DNA from 3 places in the Pantoea sp. C1E2 genome. Region 3 is predicted to be linked to each of the others. Evidence: predicted binding sites of a transcription regulator. Region 3 holds the regulator's gene; each other region holds the start of a gene.
What was found. The regulator LexA, encoded in region 3, represses DNA repair genes until DNA is damaged. The targets are predictions, from matches to a motif close to TNCTGTATGTACATACAGNA.
Positions count from the first base shown of each region.

Region 1: the regulator LexA is predicted to act here: its motif matches at 7,482-7,501, upstream of ACXI0A_RS10260 (metal-dependent hydrolase).
Region 2: the regulator LexA is predicted to act here: its motif matches at 7,498-7,517, upstream of umuD (translesion error-prone DNA polymerase V autoproteolytic subunit).

Region 1 covers NZ_JBSZHT010000002.1:2,094,068-2,104,615, forward strand. Annotated here, with positions in the region: gene astE (succinylglutamate desuccinylase) at 1-198, shown strand, start outside; gene ACXI0A_RS10220 (hypothetical protein) at 193-324, opposite strand; gene spy (ATP-independent periplasmic protein-refolding chaperone Spy) at 480-977, shown strand; gene cho (excinuclease Cho) at 1,056-1,916, opposite strand; gene nadE (ammonia-dependent NAD(+) synthetase) at 2,029-2,856, opposite strand; gene ACXI0A_RS10240 (multidrug effflux MFS transporter) at 2,974-4,164, opposite strand; gene osmE (osmotically-inducible lipoprotein OsmE) at 4,355-4,690, shown strand; gene ACXI0A_RS10250 (DUF6515 family protein) at 4,745-5,128, opposite strand; gene ACXI0A_RS10255 (cation:dicarboxylate symporter family transporter) at 5,327-6,718, opposite strand; gene ACXI0A_RS10260 (metal-dependent hydrolase) at 6,872-7,462, opposite strand; gene kduD (2-dehydro-3-deoxy-D-gluconate 5-dehydrogenase KduD) at 7,597-8,358, opposite strand; gene kduI (5-dehydro-4-deoxy-D-glucuronate isomerase) at 8,371-9,207, opposite strand; gene hxpB (hexitol phosphatase HxpB) at 9,440-10,108, opposite strand; gene ACXI0A_RS10280 (YniB family protein) at 10,252-10,548, shown strand, end outside.
Region 2 covers NZ_JBSZHT010000002.1:2,045,560-2,056,107, reverse strand. Annotated here, with positions in the region: gene ACXI0A_RS10050 (YeiH family putative sulfate export transporter) at 1-974, shown strand, start outside; gene ACXI0A_RS10045 (hypothetical protein) at 1,010-1,318, opposite strand; gene ACXI0A_RS10040 (hypothetical protein) at 1,630-1,890, opposite strand; gene rtcR (RNA repair transcriptional activator RtcR) at 2,150-3,724, opposite strand; gene ACXI0A_RS10030 (DNA polymerase beta superfamily protein) at 3,917-4,735, shown strand; gene ACXI0A_RS10025 (hypothetical protein) at 4,732-5,802, shown strand; gene umuC (translesion error-prone DNA polymerase V subunit UmuC) at 5,803-7,065, opposite strand; gene umuD (translesion error-prone DNA polymerase V autoproteolytic subunit) at 7,049-7,483, opposite strand; gene ACXI0A_RS10010 (hypothetical protein) at 8,083-8,619, shown strand; gene alaE (L-alanine exporter AlaE) at 9,006-9,443, shown strand; gene ACXI0A_RS10000 (hypothetical protein) at 9,647-9,907, shown strand; gene ACXI0A_RS09995 (biofilm development regulator YmgB/AriR family protein) at 10,387-10,548, shown strand, end outside.
Region 3 covers NZ_JBSZHT010000002.1:615,809-626,356, forward strand. Annotated here, with positions in the region: gene ACXI0A_RS03050 (UTRA domain-containing protein) at 1-287, shown strand, start outside; gene psiE (phosphate-starvation-inducible protein PsiE) at 358-768, shown strand; gene ubiC (chorismate lyase) at 859-1,377, shown strand; gene ubiA (4-hydroxybenzoate octaprenyltransferase) at 1,402-2,268, shown strand; gene plsB (glycerol-3-phosphate 1-O-acyltransferase PlsB) at 2,330-4,753, opposite strand; gene ACXI0A_RS03075 (diacylglycerol kinase) at 4,880-5,248, shown strand; gene lexA (transcriptional repressor LexA) at 5,354-5,968, shown strand; gene dinF (MATE family efflux transporter DinF) at 6,095-7,417, shown strand; gene ACXI0A_RS03090 (CsbD family protein) at 7,581-7,793, shown strand; gene zur (zinc uptake transcriptional repressor Zur) at 7,864-8,385, opposite strand; gene ACXI0A_RS03100 (conjugal transfer protein TraF) at 8,838-10,088, shown strand; gene dusA (tRNA dihydrouridine(20/20a) synthase DusA) at 10,183-10,548, shown strand, end outside.

The DNA of each region.
Region 1 (10,548 bases), 1.5 Mb from region 3:
CTGCACATGGGGCCAGAAACCCTGAACTTTACCGCGTTTCCGCAGGGCACGTTGCTGGCAGAAGAGGGTGAGACGCGCTATTACGTGCAACAGGCACGCGAATATGTGCTGTTTCCCAATCCTCATGTTGCCGCTGGCCTGCGTGCTGGCTTGATGCTGGTGGAAGAGAACGCGCAAACGCAGGCGCTGACGTTATAAATAAAAATGGGTGAATGAAATTCGCCCATTTTTCCCTTCCGCAAAACCGACAATACCGTTACACTCCTCCTTAATTCCTGCGCATTTCCCTTTGATTGTCATACTCTTTTGCAATTCCTCACGCATTTCTTCTCTTTCTCTCCATGATTGCCTGATTACTGTCTTTTATGCTTTCAGGGCTTTACTCAGACTCTGAGTAGTTGACGTTAGGCGTCGTATGCTTGTTTCCGAAGACGCGACACACCTTGTCGTCATGAAACTGAATAGTAAGGACAAATATTATGCGTAAACTCACTTCCCTGTTCCTGGCTACTGCAATGGCTCTTGGTGCTGCCAACATCGTCCACGCTGCAGCGGACAATCTGACACCACCGCCAGCAGGTAGCGAAAAACCAATGCACAAGCCGCCAATGCGTCATCACGGTATGGAGATGATGTTCAAAGGCCTGAATTTGACGGATGCGCAGAAAGCGCAGATCAAAACCATCATGCGTGACAGCCATAAAGAGATGAAACGTCCATCTCTGGAAGAGCGCCGTGCGGACCACAGCATCATCGCTTCAGATACTTTCGATAAAGCGAAAGCCGAAGCGCAGGCTGAGAAAATGACCGCCAACGCAAAAGATCGTGCGGTGAGCATGATGGAAACGCAGAACAAGATTTACAACGTGCTGACGCCTGAACAGAAAAAACAGTACAACGCCAACTTTGAGAAACGTCTGACAGAGAAAGGCCCGCATGACGGTAAAATGCCGCCACCGCCGGCTGATGGTGAATAAGCCGTTTAGCTAATCGGTTTGAGACCGCCGACGCTGTCCACTGCATCTGATGCTTTGGGCAGCGTCGGCGGTTTTGTTTTAGAGTTCAATCAGTGGGAAAACCCCGGAAAGCAGCGGGCGGCACAAAATTTTATAGCCGTCATGATCAAAACCCTGACGTGCGCGCTGCAGTTGGCGAGCCTCCACTTCGGTGGTAACCGAACCGAGCCAGAACCAGTGATCAATGACGTGAATCTGCGTCATCGCCGTTCCCACTTCTACCATGCCAACCGGGCCTTGCCACGGCCAGCACACCACACGCATCTGTTCCAGCGCCTCATGCAAGCGTTGCTGATGGGCTTCAATGGATTCATTGCCACAACACGCCCCAGCGCAGCGTTTTAGCGCGGCGCGAAAACAGCCGCGTCCCGGCGTTAAACGCTCTAATCCCAGCAATCCATGGCACAGGCGCTGTTCATCGGCAATCGTCTTGAGTTTTTCCATGGCCGCAAAGCGACTGCGAAACAAACCGTAGAGGTTGGGTGAGCACGAGAAGTCGAGATCTTTGGCGTACACGACCTGCGGAGCGCCATCGCCAAGCTGCAAAGAACAAAGCTGACGATTTTTGCGCAGGCGCTTATTAAACAGCGGCTGCTGCGTTTTGATCATCTGCGCTTCCAGCAATTGCGCACCAAGATCGCCAGCGGTAGGGATCCAGGTCACGCGCCGTGCCTGACGCAACATACTGGCTTCATCCGGGGTGCGAAAATGCGACATCACCCGACTGCGCAGGTTGACGCTTTTGCCGATATACAGCGGCAGGTTATCGCTGTCACCGTGAAAGGTATAAACGCCAGGCTGATTGGGTAACCCTTCCAGCCACTGACGTAAATGTTCGGGATATTGATAAATCGCGGCCGCATCAAATTCGAGGCGGTGGCTGGCTGCACGTCTGACCAAAACTCACTCCGATTACTGGTTGTCTGTCCAGTATATCAGCGTGATGCTTTTCTCGCCAGTCAGCGGCAGAAGGAGGGCGTTTCCCGCGATAGCGGCGGGAAACGTAGAGAAGTTACTTTTTCCAGAAATCATCGAACACGGTAATCGGCGGGCGACGTTTGTGTTCGGTTTTCAGATACCAGCCTTCAATGGTTTTCGCGGCGGCGGCATCGATGGTTTTGCCTTCCAGATAAGTGTCAATCTGTTGATAGGTAACGCCAAGCGCCACTTCGTCCTGCAAGCCAGGACGATCGTCTTCCAGATCGGCAGTAGGATGCTTCAGATACAGGTGTTCCGGGCAGCCGAGGGTTTTTAACAGCTGTTTGCCCTGGCCTTTGTGCAGGCGGAAAATCGGGTTGATATCGCTGCCGCCGTCACCGTATTTGGTGAAGAAACCGGTCACGGCTTCGGCCGCATGGTCGGTGCCCACCACCACGCCTTTGGTCATGCCGGCGATGCTGTATTGTGCCTTCATACGCTCACGCGCTTTCTCGTTGCCGCGCACGAAATCGGAAACCACGATGCCCGCTTCTTTCAACGCGCGCTCGCTGGCGAGAATTGCTTCCTTGATATTCACGACCAACGTGCAATCCGGCTGGATAAACGCCAGCGCATCCTGACAATCCTGTTCATCGGCCTGCACGCCATACGGCAGGCGCACGGCGATAAAGGTGTAATCCTTATCGCCGGTCTCGTCACGCAACTCGCGAATGGCGGTTTGAGACAGAATGCCGGTTAGCGTGGAGTCCTGTCCGCCGCTGATACCGAGCACCAGGGTTTTCAGGAATGGATTGGCTTTCAGGTAGGATTTCAGAAAATCGACGCTGACGCGGACTTCCTGTTGCGGATCGATAACGGGTTTCACACCCAACGCTTCAATGATTTCCTGCTGCAGTGACATGAACCTCTCCTCAAGTCAGTAGCCTGACGGCACAATGCGAATCATCTGCTAAAGCTAACGCCTCCGCTGGCAAACAACAAGCCGCACGGCTTGTTGTCGCACTTATTTGCAGGCTTTTCAGGCGCTTTTCGGTTTTTGTGCCAACAGGATGAACATCAAAATTGCCAGCATAAAGCAGCCAAAGATGGTGCCCGTCATGCTCGCCACCGAAGTACCGCCCAGCCCGGTCACTGGCACAGCTATGGCGCCTAAGGTGAACATAGTGACGCCTATCACCGCCGAGGCGCTGCCCGCACGATGTCCCTGACTCTGCATCGCCAGAGACGAAGCCGTGGTCGCAATCACACCGTTGCTGGCGATGGTGAAGAACAGTGCCAGCAGAATAATCGGCAGTGGCGCACCAGTCAGGCCGGCTAATAGCAGGCAACTCGACGCGACAAACGCCAGCGTCAGCCCGCCTTTCAGAACACGATATTCACCCCACAGCGGGCACAAACGTGCACTGGTTTGCGATGCAATAATCAGGCCGAAGCCATTGGCGGCGAAGCAGAAACTAAACGCCTGCGGTGACAGACCATAGATTTGCTGTAACACAAACGGGGAAGCGCCAATGTAGGCAAACATCCCGGACATCATAAAGCCCTGCGTCAGGCAGAAGCCCATAAATGGACGATGGGTGATCACCTGGCCGAGAGCCGCCCAGGCGGAAAAGATCGAGCCCTGGCTGCGACGTTCGGCGGGCAGCGTTTCGTGCAGTTTCCAGCGCGCGAGGAAGATTAGCAGTACGGCGATACAACCGAGCACCACAAAAATGCCGCGCCAGTTCAGCACCGTCATTAACACGCCGCCAAGCACCGGCGCACCAATCGGCGCCAGACCATTTACCAGCATCAATAGGGCAAAGAAACGCGTCAGTTCATGGCCACTGTACATATCGCGCGCGATGGCGCGTGACAATACCGCACCGCCAGCGCCCGCCAGGCCTTCAAACAAGCGTGCTACCAGCAGCGAGTGAATGTCTTTTGCCAGCGCGCAGCCAATGGAAGCGATAAACAACAGCACCAGTGACAGCATCAGGGGGCGAATACGGCCAAATTTGTCGCTCATCGGGCCAAACAGCAATTGTCCTGCGCCGAGCCCCAGCAAACCTGCGGTTAAACTCAACTGCGCGGTGGCGGTTTCGGTGTGCAGATCGCGCGCCAGTTCAGGTAAGGCGGGCAGATACAGGTCGATGCAGAGCGGCCCAAGTGCCGCAAGCAGGCCCAGCGTAATGGCGTAAACCAGCCGATTTGAGTGTGCAGGTGTCATTGATCCTCTGTCTTATTGATGTCTTGAGATTTTTTTGCCGGGGGATTATACGAAGCGTGAAGCGGCAACATAGCAACTTTACGAAAAACTAACGTTTCAGAAATTGCCTAAAACATTGCCATTGATTTGATTAATCTGGATTTATGTTCCAGGCTTAGTGTGACATGGACAAAGTATGAGGAATATAAAGATGAATAAAGTGCTGGGATGTATCGCTGCCGCTGTGACGCTGGTAGCCCTGTCTGGTTGTACGACTTATGACAAAGCCGAAAGCTACGTGACTAAGCCGGTGGTTAAGGATGTGAAAAAAGGTATGACGCGCGATCAGGTTCGCCAGATTGCAGGTGCGCCATCAACTGAAATCACCATGGTACATGCCCGTGGTACTTGCCAGACATACGTGATTGGCGAGCGTGATGGTAAATCACAGACCTACTTTGTCAGCTATAACGATGTGGGCCGCGTAATGAACTACGGCTTCCAGAGCTGTAAAGACTACGATACCGATCCGCAAGCTGCGCAGTAATTCTTACCGAATGCAAAAAGGCCCGTCAATGACGGGCCTTTTTTCGTTTAACGCTTACAGTCCGTAAGGGCGGGGCACTTCAACATAATTGCCGCCCATCTCACGCTGATAATAGTGACCTTCCTGCACGTAATAGCGTTTTCCGTTGAAATCCAGTACGCGCATCCCGCCTTCTGGCGGCGCCTCAGGCGACTGGACCACCACGTAGGTATCGCCCTGACGCTGGTAGTAGTTGCCATTCAGCATGTAATAGGTGAGACCGCCTATCAGTACCGCTGTCGCCGCTTCAGGTAAGAAGCGCAGCGGACCAGGACCGCCCCAACGTGGGCCACCACCCCAATGTGGACCTGGGCCGGGGCCCCAGCCGTAAGGGTGGGCAAAACTAATGGCGGGCGTTAATAAGGTTAACGCCAGCACCGAGGCGATAACGTGTTTCATCGTTGATTCTCCTGCTATGACTGATAGCAGAATTAGCCTTCTGATGAGAAAACTCAAGAGAAAAGTGGCTGATTTTTCGTCTGTTTACCATGCTTAACGCTTTCCTGACGCTAGCGCCACGATCGGGGATAATTGCAGAGTTTTAGCCATAAAAAAACGGCAGGCGATTAGGCCTGCCGTTGTTCAGTTGCGTCGGAATTAACGATGCGCCAGTTCGGCGTGCTCGTCACTCTCCAGCACTTTTTTGTCAGTCAAACCGAGCCAGCGGCTGGTGAGTGAACCGGCCGTCATCGAACCATTGACGTTCAATGCGGTACGGCCCATATCGATCAGCGGCTCGATGGAGATCAGCAGCGCAACCAGCGTTACCGGTAAGCCCATCGCAGGCAGCACAATCAGCGCTGCGAATGTGGCCCCGCCGCCAACACCGGCAACACCCGCAGAGCTCAGCGTGACGATACCGACCAGCGTGGCAATCCACATCGGATCAAACGGGTTGATGCCGACCGTTGGCGCGACCATCACCGCCAGCATGGTTGGATACAAACCAGCACAACCGTTCTGACCAATGGTGGCACCGAAGGAAGCCGAGAAGCTGGCAATTGATTCCGGCACACCAAGACGGCGCGTCTGCGTTTCCACGTTCAGCGGAATACTGGCTGCACTGGAACGGCTGGTGAAAGCGAAGGTGATCACCGGCCATACTTTACGGAAGAAGCGCATCGGGTTGATGCCGTTCACCGACAGCAGCAGGGCATGCACGCCAAACATAATCGCCAGACCGAGATAAGAGGCGACCACGAAACCGCCCAGCTTGATGATGTCCTGCAGGTTAGAGCCCGCGACCACTTTGGTCATCAGCGCCAGCACGCCGTAAGGCGTCAGCTTCATGATCAAACGTACCAGCTTCATCACCCAGGACTGCAGAGTGTCAATCGCCACCAGCACGCGCTCGCCTTTGACTTTGTCATCCTTCAACAGTTGCAGTGCAGCGACACCAAGGAAGGCGGCGAAAATCACCACGCTGATGATTGAGGTGGGGTTAGCGCCCGCCATATCAGCAAATGGATTTTTCGGGATAAAGGAGAGCAGCAACTGCGGCGTGCTGAGATCTGCAACCTTGCCAACATAGTTGCTTTGTATCGCGCTCAGGCGTGCGGTTTCCTGGACACCCTGCACCAGACCTTCCGCGCTCAGGCCAAACAGACCGGTGACTATCACACCCACCAGCGCCGAAATAGCGGTAGTGAACAGCAATACGCCAATGGTCAGCACGCTGATTTTGCCGAGTGAAGAGGCATTATGCAGACGTGCCACCGCGCTCAGGATCGAGGCAAATACCAGCGGCATCACAATCATCTGCAGCAGCTGGACATAACCATTGCCGACGATGTTGAACCAGCCAATCGAGGCCTTCACCACCGGGCTGTTTTCGCCATAAATGGTTTGCAGCGCCAGGCCGAACAATACGCCAATCACCAAACCGGTCAGCACGCGCTTCGACAGGCTCCAGCTTTGATTGCCAATGCGATTCAACAGAATCAGCAACGCAACGAAGGCGACGATATTAATAATGAGGGGAAAATCCATACTCGACTCCAGAGATGTGCCGCGTAGCAGGTTTGGCTGGCGCGGAAAACAGTAAGTTCCCGTCAGGGAATGTCAGGAATGTTACCAGTTCAGGAAAGTGCAGGCTTATACTCAAAAGGAATGGTTTATAACTTTATTGATTGATTTGCCTGGTTATTGACCGCTTTGGCCATTAACTAATCGACCGACACCATTTTGCAGCGTATTAAACAGTTGCTCGGGCCAACCGTTGGCACCAAAAGAGGGCATGCCAGCCGGAAACCACAGTGCGTAGCCGACCAATGCGAGGCAAAGTGCACGTTCCAGCTGATTGCCTTTTTGGCTGTTGAGCAGTGGCAAACGGAAACGCCAGCGGCACGGCCAGAGCAAGGGAACGCCTGCGGGAGTCAACATGTCGGCGACGATGTGGCTGAGATAGCCCAACGTCATCCCCTGCAGAACATCGGCAGGCAGGAACCAGTCCGCCGGGACGTTGATCTGGAACAGCCACAGGCTGATCGCCACCGCCAGCAAGCTGTGGGTAAACCCGCGATGGCCAAAGGCGCGGGCAATAGGTTGCGAGATCCATCTCAGGCGCTGACCCAACACGGATTTAGGATGGTCGATATCGGGCAGCAGACAGGTCAACAGCGCAGCAGGCACGAGATGCCACCAGTCGGCGCTGGCCATCACTGGCGTCAGCTCCGCACGCTTGGCAAAAATCGCGCTGGCAATGGCAAAAATGATATGGCCTTCGGCCGTCATGATGAAACCTGGCTGCAAAAACTGTCGATGCATCCAGTATAGGGATTTATCCAGTGAAATAGAACGGTGACGCTGTAACGAAGCGTTAATATTTTTCACTTTCCCGCGTCATAATGACGCGGGAAAAGAACAGGTTAGCGTGCTAACCATCCGCCATCGACGGCGAGCGTGTAGCCATGAACATAATTCGCCGCGTCAGAAGCCAGGAAAACAACTGGACCCATCATGTCATCCGGAATACCCCAGCGGCAGGCAGGGATACGCCCGAGGATCTCTTCGTTGCGCGACTCATCATTGCGCAGTTGTTCGGTGTTATTGGTCGCCATATAGCCGGGAGCGATGGCATTAACATTAATGCCGTGTTTTGCCCACTCATTTGCCATCAGACGCGTTAATCCCATCACCGCACTTTTCGACGCCGTATAGGAAGGCACGCGTATTCCGCCCTGGAAGGAGAGCATCGAGGCGATATTGATAATCTTGCCGCCGTTGCCCTGAGCGATAAACTGGCGCGCCACCTGCTGAGACAGGAAGAACAGGCTTTTGCTGTTGATGTTCATCACATCATCCCAATCCTGCTCGCTGAAGTTGAGGGCATCCTCACGGCGGATGATGCCTGCGTTATTCACCAGAATATCGATGCGCCCAGCCAGAGCAACGGCTTGTTCAACAATCTGCGGCACCCCTGATGGCTGAGTCAGATCGGCTTGAATCGACCAAAAGCGGCGACCAAGGGCTTCGACTTTAGCCTGGGTATCGGCAGGTCCGGCGCGGTTAACGCCGATGATGTCGCAGCCCGCTTGCGCCAGTCCTAATGCCATCCCCTGACCTAAACCTGTGTTGCAGCCGGTCACCAGCGCAATTTTGCCTTCCAGATTAAATGCGTTAAGGATCATCTTTCGCTCCTGTTAGCGCAGCGCGCTGATGCTGACGTGGTCCATGTCATCGAATACCTGATTTTCACCCACCATGCCCCAGATAAAGGTATAGCGCTGTGTGCCCACTCCGGCATGAATCGACCAGCTCGGCGAAATCACCGCCTGCTCGTTGTGCACCAGCAAATGGCGCGTCTCCTGCGGTTGGCCCATCATGTGGAAGACGGCACTGTCATCCGCCATATCAAAGTAAAAGTACACTTCCATTCGACGTTCATGGGTATGGCACGGCATGGTGTTCCACAGATTGCCGTCATCAAGGCGCGTCAGTCCCATGGTGAGCTGGCAGGTGGGTAACACATCCGGCACGATAAATTTATTAATGGTGCGACGGTTTGAGGTCGCGGCATCGCCCAGCGTGGCTTTGACCGCATCTTCTAAGGTGACCTTTTTATCTGGATAACGGGTGTGTGCCGGTGCGCTGTTGTAGTAAAACTTCGCTGGTTGGCTGGCGTCGCTGCTGCGGAAAACCACGCTTTTAGCACCCTGGCCCACATACAGCGCCTCCTGATGGCCCACCTCCCAGGTTTTTCCATCGACGTCAATTAAGCCCGGCCCGCCAATATTGATCACCCCCAGTTCACGGCGTTCGAGAAAATAGCTGACGCCCAATTGCTTGCCGACTTCCTCGCCAATCGTCACCGACTGTTGCACGGGCATAACGCCGCCAATGATGATGCGGTCAATGTGGCTGTAGGTCAGGGTGTAGTTGTCGGCGTCAAAAATTTTTTCGATCAAAAATTCGCGACGTAATCCGGCAGTGTCCAGATTTTTTGCATGCTCAGTATGAATGCTTTGACGAACGTCCATCTCAGACCTCTCAAAGTTAAAGGAAGTGTCCCGAAGTGGGTCTTTGGGCATCTTAGGCAGGATGGGATGTGAATTCAATAAAAATGAAACGTTGTTTTATTTATTTGCGTGAGCGATCAAATATGCGGTGATGTTGCCGTAGTGAGCGTTTGGGAATAATGCAAAGCGTTGCCCAGAGGCGGGCAACGAGAGTGGATGAGCTGTGTCCTGACCCGATACAGGTGCATCGGAATTAATTGAACAGATGCTCAGTTTTTAATTCATTCAAATTCGCCAGCTTCACATTGGCCAGCGCCCAACGCGCGTCATCCGCGTACTCGGCGGCAGGCACTACAATTGAACGCATGCGCGCGGCTTTTGTAGCTATCATGCCATTAAACGAATCTTCCAGCGTCACGCAGTTCAGCGGGTCCACGCCTAACTTCGCGGCCGCATCCAGATAAACCTGCGGATGAGGTTTGCTGTACGGCAGAGCTTCGGCTGAAGCAATCGCGTCGAAGTACTTGCGCAGGTCGAACATCTCCAGCACGCGCTCCAGCATCAACAGCGGTGAAGCGGAGGCGAGGGCGATGTTTAATCCCTGCTGCTGGCAAAGTTGCAATGCCTGTTCAACACCGGGCAGCAAGGGACGCGTCTCCTCAACTAATGCTAATGCGCGTGCAATGATACGTTGCGTTACTTCTGCCTGATCCGGGCCGCTCCACGGCAAGGCTTCGTACCACATGCGAACGGTTTGATCGATGCGCAGACCCAGCGTATCGGGCAGTTCATGGCGGCGTGTGATATCCACGCCGAGACTCGCAAACACATCCAGTTCTGCCTGATCCCACAAGGGTTCAGAGTCGATCAGCAATCCGTCCATATCAAAAATAGCGGCCAACACCGGGCGACGATAAGACATACAACAGCTCCGTTTGAAATTTGCCCTACCTTACCATGGGCAGCAGGGAAATCCGACTCACGGCAGGTTACGCATTTTTCAGGAAAAAATGCCGTAGTGCAGGTAGACTTAGGGCAAAACTACTGTATGTGAAGGGAGACACCATGACTTACCAACAGGCTGGCCGCATCGCCATCCTTAAGCGAGTGGCTGGCTGGGTAATTTTTATTCCAGCGCTGCTATCCACCATCATCTCGATTCTGGGTTTCATGTTTAAACACAGTGAAAAACAGCCGGGAATTGATGCAGTGATGCTGGATTTTGTCCATGTCATGGTCGACATGATCAAGTTCAACACGCCGTTTTTGAACATGTTTTGGCAAAATTCGCCAGTACCTGAGTTTAATGGCGGTGCCAATATTGGCTTCTGGATCATCTACATTCTGATTTTCGTCGGGATT
Region 2 (10,548 bases), 1.4 Mb from region 3:
CAACCGCATGGCTCGCAAATTTACCCTCAGTCGCTCAGCTTGGGCTGGGCGCCCTGACGCTGGCGATCATCGGCGGGATCATTCTCGGGAATACGCTCTACCCGACGGTACACGGCCAGTGTGATGCGGGCGTGCAGTTCGCCAAACAGAAACTGCTGCGTCTTGGCATCATCCTTTATGGCTTCCGCCTCACCTTCCAGCAGGTGCTGGATGTCGGCGTCAGCGGTGTAGTGATCGATGTGCTGATGCTGACCAGCACCTTTACCCTCGCCTGCTGGCTGGGACGCAAGATCCTGAAGCTGGATCGTGAAACCGCGTGGTTGATTGGTGCAGGCAGCAGTATTTGCGGTGCCGCCGCTGTGCTGGCGACTGAACCGGTAATTAAAGCGGAATCGTCCAAAGTGGCGGTGGCGGTCGCTACCGTGGTGATCTTCGGTACGCTGGCGATTTTCCTTTATCCGCTGATTTGGCATAGCGTTTCGCCTTGGCTGCCAGGCCTTAGCCTGAGCGAATTTGGTATTTACACCGGTTCAACCATGCATGAAGTGGCACAGGTGGTGGCGGCCGGACATGCTATCAGCCCGGAAACAGAGAATGCGGCGGTGATTGCCAAAATGCTGCGCGTAATGATGCTGGCTCCGTTCCTGGTGGTGATTGGCGTGATGGTGCGTCGCGGTTCACCCGCCACCGGAGGAGAGAAACAGCGCATTACTTTCCCGTGGTTTGCACTGGCATTTATTCTGGTGGCGCTGTTTAACTCAGCGCATTTAATTCCCGCCCCTGCCATTGCGGTGATTAATCAGCTGGATAACGTGTTACTCGCCATGGCGATGGCAGCACTGGGACTCACCACACATATGAGTCAATTGAAAAGAGCCGGCTTTCGCCCGCTGCTGTTAGGTCTGATGTTGTTTATCTGGCTGATTGTCGGTGGTGGAGCCATTAATCTCGCGGTTCATCATTGGCTTGGATAAATTTTTGCCGCCCACCCGGGCGGCAAAAATCCTTATTACTTGAAGTGTTTTCTTGAGTAGATAGCGGTTTGTCTGCGGCTTTTAATACGAAATTTCGCATGGGAGATCACGGTCATCCACTTTGGATCGACCTTGTTGGTCAAATAGATATTCAACTGATCCAACAGCGCCTCCCAATTCTTCGCCTGCCAGGCTTTATCACTACCAAGACTCTCCTTCATTCGCTGAATAAGGCTATCCACCCTGGCCTTTACATCACTCAGCGTTTCTCCGGCCTGATGTGCTGCTGCTAATTTCCGGATTTCGGTGGCGTAATAATTGATATCGATCTCGTTTTCGCGCACGCGAACCTCTGCTTATTATTGGTCCGTAATATTACAGTAACCTAAGTCTGCGAATTAACATAATCGGCAATACCTCTCGCCGCTTCGCTATTCTTACACACCCGTACTATTTTTCAGCAATGACGCGCAATATTCGTGCGATCGGACAATTAAAAACGCCGCCTTCAGGCGGCGTTTCACATAGCTCGGGTCGTAATATAAAATGGGGTTTCATTATTTTTTCGAAATCTTAACGCATTTCTTTCAGTTACCCATCAAACAAACAGACCCACGAGTTTTCAGTCAATTGGCAAACATCCACTGGCTTAGATTCACTCTTTAATCGTGAATTCCAGCTCACTCAGTTTTTGATATTCCTTCGCCAGCTTTTTCAGCTGTACTGAGCGCATTTTATCGGCGCGCGCTAGGGCTTCTTCTTCGGTTAACTGAAACTCTTTTTTCTTAAAGAACTGCTCAAAGTTGTACTCACGATCACGGCGCTGAACAAATACCTCGCCATCGTTTTTGAGTTCGCCTTCTGCGATGTAAATGCCCCGGGTTAATGCATATTTTGTTATATAGGCTTTTGTCATGCTGTCCTCTCATCTTGCTTCGTCAGTTAATTAAAGCAAAATTGCCGCGAGTTTTACAGCGCCTTGAAGAAAAAGCAGTCTATTCCTGGATTGTATTGCCATTGATTTAATTAATGTTTTAATTAAACCGAACGTAAAGGCGAAGCGAAGAAATTTCATCTGGTATGGTGGCAATTAAAAGCGCAGCGTGCCTTTAAGATTCCAGTAATGCAAAGTCATCCCATATGAAATTCCCGCCCAGCGCCTCAAATGATAGCTTTCATTTTTTCTGGATATTTTCCCAACTCAACCCAAAGCGCATAAGGTATTTACGTAAGCGATCGGCATCATTTGGCTGTTTTTTATGCTGCCGCGAGACCGCAAATAAATGTCGGCCCGCTTCAGATAATGTTGTGGTGTGCTGACAGACTTCCAGCACGGTTTCGAGTTGTTTTTGATCAAAGAGATCAATATCACCCACAATCGGCAGTAACGGCGAGGACACTCGCTCACTCTGCCAGTTTGCACGTAGTCGCGCGATCTCCTCATCCACCAGCATCAGCGAAATACGCCCGTCTTCAGCCAGTGTTGCCATTCGCATTACGCTGGCGCCCAGTTCACGAAAGTTACCGTGCCATGCTGCTTCTTGTGAGGTGGCAAAAGACACATAATGCAGGCGTGCCTCTTTATCAAACCGCACCTGATGCTGACGCGTGCGCACAAACCGCTGCAATTCATAGTCGATATTCGGTTCAATATCTTCACGACGCTCTGCCAACCCAGGCAACTGGAAGGTCCACATATTGATGCGTGCGTAGAGATCTTCCCTGAAGCGCCCCTCTTTTACCCATTGGCGCATATCACGATGCGTGCCCGCAATAAGCTGGAAATCACTACTCACTTCACGATCGGCTCCAAACGGGAAAAAGCGTTTCTCTTCGATGGCGCGTAATAGCATCGCCTGTTCATCCAGCCCCAGTTCAGCAACCTCATCAAGAAACAGAATGCCGCCATCCGCTTCACGCAATAACCCGCTGCGTGCCGTCAACGCTCCCGTAAAGGCCCCTTTAACGTGACCAAACAGCGTTGACATGGCGTTATCACCGCGCAGCGTCGCGCAATTGACCGCGACAAACTTCCCCTTCACCTGATGACGCGAGAGACGTAATTGATAGATACGCTCAGCGAGGAAGGATTTACCCGCACCCGTCGGCCCGGTCAGCAACATTGGTGCATCAGAACGCTGCGCCACTCGCTCAATTTGTTCAATCAGCGCGTTAAAAATGGCGCTGCGCGTTTCAATACCTGATTTGAGGAACGACACGGAATTCTGACGTTCGTGCTGAAAACGACTGGTCAGAGTGGTATAGCGACTTAAGTCCAAATCAATAATCGAGTAAACGCCATGAGGGGATTTCTCCTCCTTCGGCCCCGGTCCAGTCTGCAACAGACTGGCAGGCAGAAAACGTGCTTCGGTTAACAGGAACCAGCATATTTGGGCAACGTGTGAGCCCGTGGTGATGTGAACCAGATACTCTTCATTCTCGGTATCGAAGGGATAGTTGCGAGCAAAATCGAGAAAAGCACCATACACCTCTTCAAAATCCCAGGGATCGTCAAGGCTGATTTGATGAGGCACCACCTGAGTCTGGGGAGAAATGTGCGCGATATCTTCAGTCAGTTGTTCCACCATGCCGCGATTTAGCGGCTGGTGCAGTACCTCAAACCGATCCACAGGCAAATCGGCATGCTGGCACAGCGCTACACTGGGCCGCCATTTGCTCCAGCGATTTTGCCTTTTGCCACGTCTATCCAGCTGGGTGCCTAAAACACCTATCACGACCCGTCGCTTCACGCTTTATCCCCTAAGATAAAAACCTATCCTAAAGAATAAAAAACTTCTCATTCAATGGCTATCATTTATGTCACACCATAATAATTAATACCTAAAAATCAGATGGTTAATTGAAAATATGACATTTTGTATTTTTTGGCACGTTATTCGCTATCTCTTTATTGCCTAAAGATTTTTAAAAGGAAAGATGAGATGAAAATAACCACAGGGATTCATGGTGTCGATGCCGTTATGCGTGAGCGTGTCTGTACTGTGTTACAGCAGATAGAAGCTGAACATAACGTCCGTGTTCTCTTTGCCTGCGAATCCGGCAGTCGCGGCTGGGGGTTTGCCTCCCCTGACAGTGATTACGATGTCCGTTTTCTCTATGTCCATCAACCCGAGTGGTATTTGCGGGTGGAGTCGCCACGCGATGTGATCGAAAAACCCATCGATGCCGAGTTGGATGTGTGTGGCTGGGAGTGGCGTAAAGCATTGGGCTTATTAAAACGCGCCAACCCAACGCTGATCGACTGGCTTGATTCGCCCATCGTGTATCGCCAGCACGACGGCGTCATGGCGCAACTGAATGCGTTGAGCGGTCGCTTCTTCTCCGCAGAAAGCGCGCGCTGGCATTACCTGTCCATGGCACAAAAGAACTTTCGCCAATATCTGCAGGACGATGAGGTGCGGCTGAAGAAGTACTTCTACGTGCTGCGACCCTTGCTGGCCGTTCGCTGGATCGAGGCGGGGAAAGGTGCGCCACCCATGCGTTTTGACCAACTGCTACACGGCACAGTGCAGGATGGCCCACTGCTGCGTGATATCGCTGAGTTGCTGTCGGTGAAGCAGCGCGCCGGCGAAGCGGAGTACGGTCCGCGACGGCCGATACTGCACGCTTTTATCAGTGCCGAACTGGCTCGTCCGACAGAGGCACTGCCACTGGCACACAGCACCCGAGACAGCGCACTGCTGGATGCCCTGTTATTCGACACCGTGATGGCCGATTTCGATGTGAAGGAGGAGATATGATGCGCGCACTGATGCATTCATTAGGACTGGCTTCTGCGTTCCCCGTAGTATGGAAAACCCGGCAGCGCGCCCTGTATACCCTTCTGGCACCGAGCTATGACAGCGCGCAGCCGTTGCCCTGGGATAACACCGTGCTGCCAGCACAACCGTTGGGAGAGAACGCTGAATTGCACTGGGCGCCGGGTGCCTGCGAAGGCACGCTGATTTACCACATCGGCATCAGCCCGGCTGAGGAGGATGCCGCCGCCATCCTCGCTGCGTTACAACGGGTACTGGCAAAGCCGGACAAGAAAAATATGCGCGCGCTATATCGGCTGATCAATCAGCAGTCGCCGTTGTACTACATCGATGCATTAATGGAGGCTATTCCGCAGGCGAATTTGAGCGCGGTTCAGCTCTATCCGCTGGTGATCTGGCTGGTGACCTCCAGCCCGGACCAGAACGTGGTGAAGTTTGCTATGGCCATGACCGCGTGGTTCTCACAGCAGCGCACCGTGAAGATATTGCAGGTGCTGGCGCAGCATGACGAACTCACGCTTTATGCGGTGGTCGCGCTGCGAACCATGCTGGATCCAGAGGAGTACACGGAAGTTTGGTTCGCCATGATGCAACGCGTCGATGGCTGGGGCCGCGTGCATCTGATGGAGCGGATGCCCACCACATTAAACGCAGCGCAACGCGGTTGGTTATTGCGCACAGGATTCGCCAACAGCGTAATGATCGAATACACCGCAGTGAACTGCGCTGTGTACGGTGAGTTGCTGGATGCGCTGGCCAGTGAGCACGATGATGCACTCCTGTTAGGCTGTGCGGAGATGCTGCTCGCCATGTTGAGTGATGCGCCAACACCGGACATTTCAACCTATGAAGATGGGCCGATTACGTGCTTACGCTACTTACAACATTTGGTTACCCAGCAACCAGCACATCCACAACATCACCGCACCGCACAGGAAATCGGTGCCTGGGTGGCGAGCGAAACGTTGATGGATGCGCCGCTGGCTCAGCGGCTGACGGCATTATGTGCGCAGGTGCTGGCGTTACCGATTTGGCAGGAGGAGCAATGATTATTTTGCCACCGGCAGATCTGCATATCGTGTGGTGTACGCCGGTGACAACATCTCGCGCTTCATCGCCCAGGATTTTTGGATTCCTTGTCCAGCGAACCATAGCTTCCCTTTCCCTTTTTTATTGATCTGATCTATCACATGCATCAATGCTGAACTGTTGGCCTGCGGCTGGATGTCATCAAACAGATCGAGCTGCGCCACGCCCTGACTGTAAAAGTCACCTAACAAGACACCCGCTTTCATATAGCGACACCCTTCCCGCCAGATGCGATCCAGCGCCTCGGTGGCAACGCGGATAATGTCACGAGTGTCATTCGTAGGTATCTGTAATCCACCAATCGCCTGATTACCGTAAAAGATTTCACCCTCCGCATGCGGACTGGTGCGAATAAACACGCCGATCTGTCGGCAATACTGTCGCTCACCACGCAACTTTTCGGCGGCGCGCACGGCATAGTTGCACACTGCCTCACGCATATCGGCATATTCCGTGATGCGTCCCGCAAACGAACGTGAGCAGACAATCTGCTGCTTCACTGGCGCAAACTCTTCCAGTTCGAGACAAGGTTCACCGCGCAGCTCGCGCACGGTGCGCTCCAGCACCACATTGAAGTGCTTACGGATCACCCAGGTGCTTTGCTCCGACAAATCCAATGCGGTGGTGATGCCCATCGCATTCAGCTTCTTGCTGATGCGACGCCCTACGCCCCACACATCTGCCACATCGACTAAAGCCATTAACTTCTTTTGCCGCTCAAGATTGGAGATATCCAGCACGCCGCCGGTTTTGCTCCATTTTTTGGCGGCATGGTTGGCCAGCTTGGCCAGAGTCTTAGTCGGGGCTATACCGACTCCAACTGTCAGGCCCGTTTCTCTAAGCAAGCGCTTACGAATGTCACGGCCGAACACCTCGAGATCGATACAACTCCTGACGCCTGATAAGTCGAGAAAAGCTTCATCAATCGAATAAATTTCCATCCTCGGAGCCATCTCTTCGAGAATATTCATCACCCTATGACTCATGTCACCATACAGCGCGTAATTGGAACTGAATACCTGCACCTTCTGGCGTTTCAGTTCATTCTGTAGCTTGAAATAGGGCTCAGCCATACCGATACCCAATGCCTTCGCTTCCGCTGATCGTGAAATTATGCATCCGTCGTTATTGGAAACAACAACCACAGGCTTACCTTGCAGGTCCGGTCGAAAAACAGTTTCGCAGGAAGTGTAAAAACTGTTTACATCAACAAGCGCGAACATATCTGTGGTCTTTCAGGGTAAACGTCACTACACCAAAAATTTCCAGTTCCTCTTCTGCCTCGAAAACGATAGGAGAATAGTTTGTATTACGTGGCATGAGCTGAAGGCGTGGGGAAGTTTGAAGTTCTTTCACCGTGAATTCTCCCGCGACGGCAGCAATGACGATATCGCCATGAACTGCAGATAATGACCGGTCAACAACCAGTAAGTCTCCGTGACTGATACCTGCTCCTAACATTGAATCACCACTGACTTTGATAAAGTAGGTTGCGCTGGGATGTCTGATGACAAGTTTATTCAGATCGAGACTGTCCTCAATATAATCCTGAGCGGGGCTGGGAAAGCCGCAAGGCACACGTTCCATAAAGAGCGGAAGCGGGCTCGTTGTATCGGACTGATAGGGGATAATCAATTGCATAACAGGCACCTTGATACTGTGTTTATATACAGTATCCATGATTATTCTGATCGATCAAGATCTCTGGGGAAGGATTTCTGAAAGCCGTTGAAGCTCCTCTGAATTTAAGTTGCAACCAGACCCTGAACCCTGAAGATCGAACACTCAATAATCACATAACGTTACTTATTCTGCTTTCCTACTGTTGTCATTCTGTTGAGGTTCGCCAAATGTCGGTCCATCACATTGATATCGTCAGTTACAGCAATCTGTTATCTACTGTCAAAGGGATATCCTTTATGCTGTCAGCTACCAAAACGGACTTCAGATGCAAATCTGACAGGCAGAAAGCCCTAAGCTGTTAAATGCCAGATAAGCTTAGAACTGCTAACTACCTGCACAATAGTAGTTTCAGCTATATTTGTTATTGCTCACAGTTTATACTGTACGGATTGATCAACGGAGGTTCTTAATGAAACACACTCCACAAAGTAATGCTGACACTCTCAATCTTCATGCTCGAACCATGCAGATAAATGGTACTGTTGACGAAAAGGTTGAGCAGTTGCGCAACATGTTCGCTCAGAGTTCAAAACGTACTAAGGATGACAGGAAGCTCCGTGGGGATCGAGAAAAGGTATATTACGAAGGCTGAGTTTAGCGAAGATTTTGTAAGAGCCAGTGAAGACTTTGAATATGGGTATGACGTTATCTCTAAAGTTAATGTCAAAACTGGTCAGTCAATTCTGCATTACGCAGTCCGCCTCCAACAGAGATGGAACGATGATAATTGTATCGTCGTCTATGATCATGATGACGATAGGTTATGGAGCAGGGTAAAGGCCTCTGATTCGAAGGATGATGCAGGCATAAACTGGTATCTTGGTTTTTTTCATGGTCGCGTTGAAGCATGGAAAAATGATCCCCTAATCGTAATATCTTTCCGTGATGAAATCATTCCAACCCCTACAGGGTATGATAAAGGTTTCAAATTAGCTGTTATCCACGCAATCAGTGATCACTCTACCCTTTTCGGTGATGGCTGGGAAAAGAAAATCCCTGCTTACATGCGTGATAAGCGAAAAGAAAATTCCAATATTCTCAACTATTTTGCGGATATAAATAGTTCGGACTCTGACGACCCGACTGCATCTTGAAACTCGTAAATATGGCTGAAGCCTTAGTTTTGAATAGGGGATTATCTGCGTCTCTATGCAATTACATTAAGCATCCGCAGTTACCGCTTCTATAACCTCTTGGCTCAACGCCTCAGCATCAACAATCATCCGCACTCCATGCCCATAAGCGACCCCCGGCAGAAGCTGATACTCACAAATAATTTCAGGCTGTTCTGACCTGCTCCCCGTTGATTAATACACCGCAATGTATTAATCAACGGGGAGCAGGTCACCCTCTTTGTAGCTATCTTTAATGCGGTATGGATGTGCCAGTCTACTTCATCATGCTATGCCGCCTGCGCATCATACTTACTTCGTCACGTCAAAATAGGAAGTGCATTTTGCCTCAACCTCAAGGCCAGAGCATGCGCCGAAAGGCCTTTATTGCGGATACCACTGCACTGATTTTATTTTTCACCACGACGGGCATCATTAATGAACGATGGATCGCGGGCATGGCGTGGGATCAGGTGCTGCATGCGCGTTTGATTGGTGCAATTCTGATGGTGCCAGTTGCCCGCCCTTACGGCTTGTGGCGCGATTGGGTGATGCAGCGGGCGGGATCGGGCCGAGTTTCGAAGCTGCTGTGGGACAGTATCGCGCTGGTGAGTTTTCAGGTGCCGATCTATGCGGCGATCATTGCTTTTAGCGGTGCGTCGGGCAGTGGTTTGGTGCGTGGTACGCTTGGTGCTGCCCTGATGATGCTGTTTTTGGGAAGGCCTTATGGCGCGTTTTTAAATTGGGTGCGGAGAGTGTTTGGTTTGCCGCCTGGTGGGGAAAAACCGATGTCGTTGGATAGCTAAATGATTATCTAGCGGGAGCGAACGAAGATTATTCAAATAGCTGCAAAATGGAGTGTTAACCTGGTGATGAATAGGTGTTTCCCACACATTAATCATAAAATTCGCACCACAACGTTATTAAGACGAGTCGTAATGCAACATTCTGAATAACGTCTAGGGTTAGGTTGAGGTTGTCATTAATTCGATCTGATGGAGGATTTTCAGTGTTATTTCAAGATGACGAGAAAGGCCATATTATCATTGGTGAAGCCGCATTAAGCCTGGCTTTATGTCGAAAGGAAATCAGTGTTACAAACCTTTTTTCACAGCTTGGTTTGATGTCTAAATCAGAGAGTAATATTGACCGGTTGACTCAAATCGCTAAGGCCAGAAACTGGCTGATGAGTTTTGAGTCACCTTCAGTCGCCGAGGAGCAAATACCTTATTTGCAGACCTTAGTTGGCCTGAACAATGAACTGAATTAACGATATATGATCTGAAGCCAAAGGACGTATCCGGTTCCGGCCGGACAACGACGAAGCGGATGGCCTCATCGGTTACACGTGAGTGTACACCGGCCGGAGACAATGTCAGGGACGACACTCTCAAAATGATTTGCCAGAATCTGTCTTTCGCTACTCCACTGACGAAGCAACCGAGTGATCAGGCATAAGCTGATAACTCACTCCACGTAAAACATTCCCGCATAAAAAAACCGCAAACATGAAGATGCCTTTGAGCATAAATTGGCCTAATGAAATTTATGGACGATGCCAGGGCTGTTTTTGGTGATCATCGCCCTCCCAATTTTGAAAAAATGCGCTAAGTTTATTTCACATGGGGTTTCGACATCAGTCGAAATTCCACCCCGTACAAAACCCGCACGCTTTCAATAGAGTGCGATTGTTATACGTTACAGCCTGACCATAATGACGCCTGAGTAGCGGACATAAGGGATAAAATCATGTATCAGAGCACACAACAGTCAACCAATAGCGCGAAGTCTTTCCTTCACTTAGATGCGCTTCGCGACAAAGCAACGACTGAAACCGTTGTGATTGAAGCAGCCGCAGGTGAAATCACCCAACGTGGCGTGAGAGTCACTAACGGCGCCGTTATTTTGCAA
Region 3 (10,548 bases):
TGGAGCATTACCTCAATCCGGCCTTTTTTCCCGGCCTATTAGAGGAAGACCTGACCCGCTCACTCACCGATCTCTACGATCAGCGCTATGGAATTCGCTACGGCGGCGCTCGCTTTACCATTCTGCCCGGCCCGCTTCCTGCGCGCGCGGCACCGGCACTCAATGTCGCCAGTGGCACACCAGGATTACTCATTACACGCATTAACCGCGATCAGCAAAAGCGGGTGATTGACTGTGACTGTGAGTACTGGCGCTATGACGCGCTCTGTGTGGATGTTGATGTGTAGCATATTGTGATTTTGATCACACTACAGCATGATAACGCCAGAGAGTTTCCGTACTTTGAGGCGTATAAAAATGACAACAAAATCAGCACCGGGGCAACTTATTGCTTCGGTATTACAATGGGTTCTGAATATTGGCCTGGTGACGTTGGCCGTCATCCTGGTGGTGTTTCTTGGCAAAGAGACGATTCATTTAGCCAATGTGCTGTTTAGTACCGGTGAGCAGGCTTCTTCATACCTGTTGATCGAAGGCATCGTCATCTATTTTCTCTATTTCGAGTTTATCGCGCTGATAGTGAAATACTTCCAGTCCGGCTATCACTTCCCGCTGCGTTATTTCATTTATATCGGTATCACCGCGATCATTCGTCTGATTATCGTTGACCACAAAAATCCGTTCGACACGCTCTATTATTCGGCGGCAATTTTGATTCTGGTGGTCACGCTGTGGCTGGCGAATAGCAATCGGTTGAAGCGCGAATAATTCCCCTTCTGACGGGTGTGGCACAACCAGCAGTGCCACGCCCGATTCTCTGCGTTAAACTAGGGCAACTTTTTCTCCGGAGATGTCCTGATGTCGCATCACGCGCTGCGCCAGTTACTCGCACTGCATTGGCTGCCAGCCACTTCCCCCTTGCTTTCCCCCCCTCTCCTTGACTGGTTGCTGGAGGAAGACTCCATGACGCGTCGCTTCGAGCAGCATTGCCAGCAGGTGACGGTGGAACTGATCCGTGAAAGCTTTATTACCGCTGACGAAGTCGCACCAGAGGCGGAATTTCTGCCCGTCGATGATCAGTTCTGGTTGCGCGAAATTGTGCTGTGCGGCGATGGCGAACCCTGGCTGATTGGGCGCACCGTGGTGCCGGAAAGCACCTTGAATGGCCCGGAGCAGATGTTGCAAAATCTTGGCACCCGTCCACTGGGGCGCTATCTTTTCGCCTCTTCAACGCTGAGCCGCGATTTTATCGACCCCGGCCAGGTGGATGATTTGTGGGGACGTCGCTCACGCCTGCGTTTATCAGGTAAACCGCTGTTGTTAACTGAACTGTTTTTACCGGCGTCGCCGCTGTATCGCGCGCTGGATCAAGGATAAAGGACTGTGGAAAAAACCTTAACCATGACTAAGTGGCAGGCTTATCGCCGCCTGATGCGTATCGATAAACCCATCGGCACACTGCTGCTGTTGTGGCCAACCATGTGGGCCCTGTGGCTATCAGGCATGGCTGTGCCGCCTTTGTCTGTACTGGTGGTGTTTGTGCTCGGCGTCATTGTGATGCGCGCCGCGGGCTGCGTGATCAATGACTATGCCGATCGTAAAGTCGATGGGCACGTTAAACGTACTGCCTCACGACCACTGGCGAGCGGTGTGGTGACGGAGAAAGAGGCTAAAATCCTGTTTGTCGTGCTCGGCCTGCTGGCGTTTGCGCTGGTGCTGACCATGAATCGCATGACGATTTTGCTGTCATTTGGTGGACTGGCGCTGGCGTGGGTCTATCCGTTTATGAAGCGTTATACCCATCTGCCACAGGTGGTATTGGGCGCGGCATTTGGCTGGGCGATTCCGATGGGCTGGGCGGCAGTTAGTGAGTCCTTACCTTTAGTCTGCTGGTTGGTGTTCTTCGCGAATATCTGCTGGACGGTGGCTTATGACACGCAATATGCGATGGTGGATCGTGATGATGACCTCAGGATTGGCGTGAAATCCACGGCGATTCTGTTTGGTCGTTTCGATAAGTTGATCATTGGTCTGCTGCAGCTGGCTACGCTAGGGCTGATGGCGCTGGTCGGATTGATGTTGAATCTGAACGGTGCATTTTACTGGTCACTGCTGGTGGCGGGTGGTTTCTTTGTGTATCAGCAAAAGCTGATTGCTCAACGTGAACGCGATCCTTGCTTCCAGGCCTTTCTGAATAATAACTATGTTGGTCTGGTGCTGTTTATCGGCGTACTACTCAATACTCAGCCGTTTATAGACCTGTTCTGAATCGTTGATGCCATAAAAAAAGGCGACCTGATGGTCGCCTTTCTGTTTTTCAGGCCAGACGTTATTCGTGAGCTACTGCACTTTCAATGGTCAGACGTACATCACTGGTCACCAGCTCTGCCAGCATCTGCCACATAATGTGAGTGCGTTCCGCATCGGCATCGCCCGAATCACTGATGTAGCCTTCATCACGCAACGACAGTACCAGCGTGGTAAACACCGCTTTATCAAAGAATTCCGGCGCGTTAATGCCGTGCAACACCGACAGACGTTGCGCCAGCGTACGGCTTTCCTTCTCCAGCGTGCCGCGGTTGATCGTCGGCTTGGCACTCAGAATCGCAAAGGTGATAGCAAAACGCTGTAGCGTTTCACGGATACCGGCAGCCAGCAGTTGCAGCGAGCGATGACGCACAGGATTCATGCGTAATTGACCATCCTGCGCGGTGATCAAACCCTGTCGCGCCATCTCAGCACAGAGTGCATTCAGCACGCCTGGCAGTTCTGAGTTATCCCAACGCAGGAAAAGCTCACTCTTCAGCATCGGATACACCAGGCTCACCTGACGCAGTAACTCCGCCTCACTGATCTCACGATGCTGCTGCACGATAGCGGCAATCAGCGATGGCATGACCAGCATGTGGTGAATGTTGTTGCGATAATAGGTCATCAGGACTGCCTGCTCGCGCGGCAGAATGATGATGTCGCCAATACTGTCTTTTTCCGTCTCGAACTTATTCATGCCCATGGCGTGATCAAGCAGCGCTTCGGCAGTCATATCCGGCACGGTCGCTTCTGGCGAATAAGGCACGTTACGCAGCAGCTGGGTATAGCATTCCAGTTGCTCAATCAACTGTTCACGCGTCAAAGAGCGCTGACGTGAAGCCAGCAACGCGGTGACGCACAGGTTCATGGCATTGGCGGCACCGGCTTCGTTGATACGCACCATTAGACGTGCCGCGATGTCATTCACCGTCGGCGTCATCCATGCCGGACGCAGTGGCTCAATCGGATCGATCGCATCACGCCATTCCGGCACGTTTTTGTTCAGGTAGTTCATCAGCGGCAAGGGTTCGCCGAAGTTGACGTAGCCCTGACCAAGATTGCGCAGTTTGCGCAGCCCGCGAACCATCTGCAGGAAGCTTTCTTTCTCTTTGGCCGCGCCACGTAGCTCTTTGGCGTAAGTCCCCACTTCCATGACGTGTTCATAACCGATGTAGATCGGAACGAAGGTAATCGGGCGACTACCGCCACGCAGCATGGCTTGCAACGTCATCGACAGCGTGCCGGTTTTAGGATCCAGCAGTCGGCCCGTACGCGAGCGTCCACCTTCAACAAAGTACTCTACCGAATAACCGCGGCTGAACAGCTCGCCCAGATATTCGCGGAATACCGTGGAATAGAGCTTATTGCCCTTGAAGGTACGACGGATAAAGAAAGCGCCCAGGCGACGGAAAATCGGACCCGCTGGCCAGAAGTTCAGGTTAATGCCCGCTGCGATATGAGGCGGAACCAAACCCTGATGGTAGAGCACGTAAGAGAGCAGCAAATAGTCCATGTGACTGCGATGGCAGGGCACATACACAATCTCGTGGCCATCTTGCGCCAGCTGACGCACGCGCTCGCCACCATTGACGTTGATGCCCTGATAGAGACGGCTCCACAGCCAGCCCATGACGCGGTCGGTCACGCGGATGGCTTCATACGAGAAGTTAGCCGCGACTTCTTCCATCATCTCAACGGCGTTCTGCTGGGCCTTCTCGTGCGAGATTTTTTTGCTGCGCGCTTCATCTTCAACCGCTTTTTCAATCGCTTTGGATTGCAGCAGCTTGTTGAACAGATCCTGACGCGCAGGCAGACGTGGGCCTACAGCAGCCAGGCGCTGACGCGCAAAATGAATGCGTGCCACGCGTGCCAGCTTTTGGGCAATCGACTTATCGGTACCGTGCTCCGTGGCCATCTGGCGCAGGGAAACGGTCGGCGAGAAGCGCACAAAGCTGTCACGTCCGTGCCACAGAATGGCGAAGAATTTCTCTATGCCATTAAGGATGCGCAGATGCGGCGTGTCTTCACCCTGAATTTCGCGTCCTGGCGCACGACCAAACATCACCGCAACCGGTAACATTTGTACGTCGAGATCAGGATTACTGCGGTGCAGATCGAGATAGTCGTGGAATAGCTTCACGGACTCAGGATTTGCTACGAAATAGGGGAATACGCGCGGGCCATCGTGAATAAACACATGACGTGGCAGCAGAGTGCCATCGATCTCCAGCGGGGCCAGCGGATCGGGCAGATCATGGTTGAGACACTGCGCCCGTAATGTGAGCAGGTCAGCCTTTGAATCGTAAGGCAAAACATACATCACTGGACGAGTCGGATCGATCCCATGTTCAGAGACAGGATCGGTCGGAATGACCTTACTCTTTACTAAAAAAGAGAGTGGTAAATTCAATAGTTTGTAATAAAGTTTACGCCAACCTGACATAGACAACTTAAAGCCTCTTGTTAGCAAAGCGCGGCAAGCATACCAGAAAGTAAATCGAAGATCTGTGGCTGCACCATCTCATACAGCCCACTCATTGACGCCAAATCACCTCAAGGGTTCCACAGCATGGCAAATAACGTCACCGGTATTCAAAGAATAGTGAATGCAGCCGGTTATTCCTGGCAGGGCCTGCGTGCCGCCTGGCAACATGAAGCCGCATTTCGCCAGGAAGCCATTGCTGCACTGGTGGCCATTGTGGTGGCCTGCTGGCTGGATGTCGATGTGATTTCCCGAGTGCTGATGATTGGCTCCGTGGTGTTGGTGATCATCGTTGAAATCCTGAATAGCGCCATTGAAGCGGTAGTCGATCGCATTGGGCAAGAGCGCCATCCCTTAGCGGGACGAGCAAAAGATATGGGCTCAGCGGCGGTATTGCTGGCTATATTACTGGCTCTGTTTGTCTGGATCGCGCTGCTCTGGTCGCATTTGCGATAGGTATTCCAGAATCTTCAAACCGCTGATTTTTCCCTCTGTTTTGGTTTTCATTTCGCCAATACCTGTATATACTCACAGCGACTGTATAAACAACCAGGGGGCGGGATGAAAGCGTTAACAGCAAGGCAGCAGCAGGTCTATGATCTGATTCGCGACCATATTAACCAGACCGGCATGCCGCCAACGCGTGCGGAAATTGCTGCGCAACTGGGTTTTCGCTCGCCCAATGCGGCGGAAGAACACCTGAAAGCATTGGCGCGTAAAGGCGTCATTGAGATTGTCTCAGGTGCATCACGTGGTATCCGCCTGCTGATGGAAGAAGAAGTCTCCGAAGGGCTGCCGCTGATCGGCCGCGTGGCTGCCGGTGAACCGTTGCTAGCTCAGGAACACATCGAAGCGCACTATCAGGTTGATGCCAATCTGTTCAAGCCTACTGCCGATTTTCTGCTGCGCGTCAGTGGTATGTCGATGAAAGACATCGGGATTATGGATGGCGACTTACTCGCTGTGCATAAAACGCAGGAAGTCCGTAATGGCCAGGTTGTGGTGGCGCGCATTGATGACGAAGTCACCGTCAAGCGCTGGAAAAAGCAGGGTGCCATTGTGCATCTGCTGCCTGAAAACACCGATTTTCAGCCGATTGTGGTCGATACCCGTGAGCAAGCGCTGACCGTTGAAGGTCTGGCTGTGGGCATCGTGCGTAACGGCGAATGGCTCTAACCTCTCGTTGAATTCCCCCGCTGCGGTTGGTCGCTGTGCTGACCGCAGTCTGATACATTGATTTTCCTCTTCAGGCTGATTGCCGGTTAATGGTCCAATTGACCAGCGCAACAATGGAACGGGCGAATGCGGCTGTTTTCCTCTTCAGATAAAGCATTGTGGCGGCTGGCGCTGCCGATGATCCTCTCCAATATTACCGTTCCGCTACTCGGTGTCGTCGATACGGCAGTGATTGGTCATCTCGATAGTCCCATTTATCTCGGCGGCGTGGCGGTGGGTGCGACAGCGACCAGTTTCATCTTTATGTTGCTGCTGTTTCTGCGTATGAGCACCACCGGTTTGACCGCACAGGCATTTGGTGCGAACGATAAAACCGCACTGGCGCGTGCGTTGACGCAACCGCTGTTAATAGCCCTGGTGGCGGGCGTGCTGTTTGTATTGCTACGTACCCCCTTTAGTTTTGTCGCGGCCTCGTTAATGGGCGGCAGCCCAGAGGTGCAGCATCAGGCACAAATCTTTATCAACATCCGCTGGCTTAGCGCACCGGCAACGTTAGCCAATCTGGTGATATTAGGCTGGTTGCTCGGCGTGCAGTATGCGCGTGCACCAATGGTACTGCTGATTGTCGGCAATCTGGTGAATATCCTGCTCGACCTCCTGTTTGTACTTAAGCTGCACTGGGGCGTTGCGGGTGCAGCGGCAGCGACTGCTGTGGCGGAATATGTCACGCTGGGCGTGGGGTTGTGGATGGTGGTGCGCGTGCTCAAGCTGCGCGGTATCTCTTTCAGTCTGCTAAAACAGAGCTGGCGTGGTGATGCAGCACGGCTGTTTCGCCTCAATCGCGACATCATGTTGCGCTCGCTGATGGTGCAAATCTGCTTCGCGTCCCTCACCCTGCTTGGGGCTCGTTTGGGGCCTGATATTGTCGCTGTAAATGCGGTATTGCTGATGTTCCTCACTTTCACGGCCTACGCGTTGGATGGTTTTGCCTATGCCGTAGAGGCCTGCTCGGGCGAAGCTGTGGGAGCGAGAGATCGCAGTCGCTTGTTATTGATTTGGCATGCCGCCTGTCGGCAGGCCGGTATCGTTGCCCTGGCGTTTGCAGCGATCTATGCGCTAACCGGCCCCCAAATTGTGGCGTTGCTCACCTCGCTTGAATCACTGCGTGAGATGGCCGATCGCTATCTGGCATGGCAAGTGATTCTGCCGTTGGTCGGAGTCTGGTGCTATCTGCTGGATGGTATGTTTATCGGCGCCACGCGCGGGCGTGAAATGCGTAACAGCATGGTGATAGCCGCTATAGGTTATGGACTGGCGCTGCTGACACTCCCCTGGCTCGGTAATCACGGTTTATGGCTGGCGGTAGCGGTATTCCTCACTCTGCGGGGCGTGACGCTATGGTGGGTGTGGCGCCGTCACTGGCGGCATGACACCTGGTTTGGTGCTTAAATAAGCGAAGCGTAACCTACAGATTAATCTGTATTTTTTGCGCAATCCCAACTGGCTACTATAATTATCTCAAACGGCGCAATTGAGTAGCGCGTTGTGTGGGTGATTACCCTATTTCTTAGGGGATCATCACATCTCACTCAGGATGATGTGGAGGATTATTATGAACAAAGACGAAGCGAGCGGTAACTGGAAGCAGTTCAAAGGGAAAATGAAAGAGAAGTGGGGCAAGCTGACGGATGATGATATGACTGTCATCGAAGGTAAACGCGATCAGCTTGTTGGTAAAATTCAGGAACGCTACGGCTATGCGAAAGACCAGGCTGAAAGCGAAGTGAAAGACTGGGAAAGTCACAATAAAGACTACCGCTGGTAGCTTTTAGTGAATTAAGGAAGATGCTCCTACCCCGCCGATCACCCGTCGGCACGGCACAGGGAAGTGCCACTCAACCTTTTCTTACCCTCTTCTTCATATCCGTTTCATGGTCATGTTTGCAGCTATCATGATGTTTACAGGCAGCGACTTCAGCGCAGTTTTCGCATAAACCATGTGCTTCAATTACCGTGTGACGCAAAGAGAACCCCGCCTGATCGGCTAATCCCGCAATGATTTTCTCCACGCCATGTGCATGCTTTTCACTGACCGCAGCACAACCATCACAGACCAGCATCACTGACGTATGTGCAGGCTCGTCGAAATGGTGGCAAACCACATAGCTGTTATTCGATTCAACACGATGAATGAAGCCCTGCTCCAGCAGAAAATCCAGCGCGCGATAGATGGTCGGCGGTTTTGCCTGCGGCTCGCTGATGCGGAGTTGATCCAGCAGATCATAAGCACTGATCGAACCATTCTGCTCAGCCATTAAACGCAGCACTTCAGCGCGTTGAGTGGTCAGGCGCACGCCGCGGTCAAGACAAAGGGATTCTGCCTGAGTGAGCAGTTGTGCGGGCGTGAGGTTTGACATAAGTGTTCTCCAGGTTGCATGCGATGTTATTTTATCACACAAATTTTTACCCTGCTGTGATTGCTTTTTACCCGGTTAGTGTCCAGAAAAAATTTGGCTAATCAATTAATTAACTTAACCTTCCTCGTGTGCTCGTTACATCTCTTTTTACAGACCCTCTATTAGATCAGTGATATAGCGTAATTATCACACTACTTTTGCTTTGCAACTCACCGGCTTAGCGTCTAAGGTTCAAAAGGTCTTAAGTAATATCTGGTACCAATTTAGGCTTTGTTCATTTTTCTGCATAACTAAACAGCAGAATGGTGTGGTTGCATCCAATTCTGCGAACAGCAGTGCTATTTCCTTTTAATTCACAGCAATGATGCGTTAGCCAGGGTTCAGAATAGCGGCTAACTAAACTGTTTCGTTTCTGAGTTATTCAGCGACATTTCAAAGGTGATGGCAGGCTCATGGTGAAGACATTATTCAGGCACAAAAAAGTAGCTTATCTTGTTGGTTTGAATGCAGTATTTCTTTCTTCTTCAGCTCTGGCAGCAGGTACCTGGTATGACGCGCGCAACGATGCCATGGGTGGCACCGGCGTCGCTTCATCAACATGGAGTTCAGCGGTGCTGGCTAACCCGGCATTGATGACCAAAGCCAAACCTGAAGATAGCGTCAGCGTCATTTTCCCTTCAGCCGGTGTGCAGGTTACCGATAAAGACAAATTAATTAACAAAGTCGATGACATCACGGACAGTGTTGATCGCTACAAAGAGGTGATCGACAACCTGACGTTTGCTGACTATTTAAGAGGTTATCCGGAATTAAAGGCCGCTGCGGGTGACATGGCCAATCAGCTGGATGATTTAAAGGGTGATAAAGCACACGGTACAGCAGGTGTCGCTTTTGCTGTTACGGTGCCGAATGAGACGCTGCCTTTTGCCTTCATTACTAAAGCCTACGGAACAGCCAGCGTGCAAGCTAACGTTGTGGATAGCGATATTACCTATCTGCGCGGTGTGGCTAACGGCACGGTGATCCCCGTTCCGGGCGATCAGGATAAATTGAGTTCGAGCGGTCATGGTCTGGCAGCATTAGTCACGGACTATGGTGTGGCACTGGCACATGAGTTTGATGTCGCTGGTCATCCGATTTCCGTTGGCGTAACACCTAAGCTGCAAAAAACCTGGCTGTATAACTACACCGCAAGTATTTATAACTTCGATAAAAGCAACATCAACAACAGCCAATACCGCAGTTCCGATACCGGCTTCAACATTGATGCAGGCATCGCGACCGACTTTGGTGAGCATTGGACGTTGGGCGTGACGGGGCAAAACCTGATCTCACGCGACATCGACACCAAAACGGTGGAAGGCTACCGCGATACCTATCAAATCCGTCCGCTGGTCACGACAGGTCTGGCCTGGAACTATGGTCCGTTCACGCTGGCTGGCGATGTTGATTTGACGCAAACCAAGCGTTTCAAATCAGAAGAGAGCAGCCAGTATGCAGGCGTGGGTGCGGAGTATCGTGTGCTGGATTGGTTAGCGCTGCGCGCAGGTTATCGTGCGGATATGAAATCCAACGATACCAATGTGTTCACCGCAGGTCTTGGCGTTTCACCGTTTAACAATACCGTGCATCTGGATCTTGCTGGCACAGTGGGTGATGACAATACCGTGGGCGGCATGCTGCAGCTCGGATTTAACTTCTAAAACCAGCAATAACGGGCGGCTGTGTCGCCCGTTATTGCTGTGATATGATTGCGCAGATTCTCGTCACTCACTAACTCCGGATTTGCTGCGTTTCATGACCGATACTTTCTCTTCGCAACGTTTTTCCATCGCCCCGATGCTGGACTGGACCGATCGCCACTGTCGTTATTTCCACCGCAAGTTAAGCGGCGACACGCTGCTGTACACCGAAATGGTGACAACGGGCGCCATTATTCATGGTAAAGGCGATTACCTCGCTTACAGCGAAGAGGAGCATCCGCTGGCGCTGCAGTTGGGCGGCAGCGATCCTGCGGCACTGGCGCAGTGTGCCAAACTGGCGGAAGAGCGCGGCTACGACGAGATTAACCTCAATGTCGGATGCCCATCCGACCGCGTGCAGAATGGGCGTTTCGGGGCCTGTCTGATGGCTGACGCCGCACTGGTCGCCGATTGCATTAAA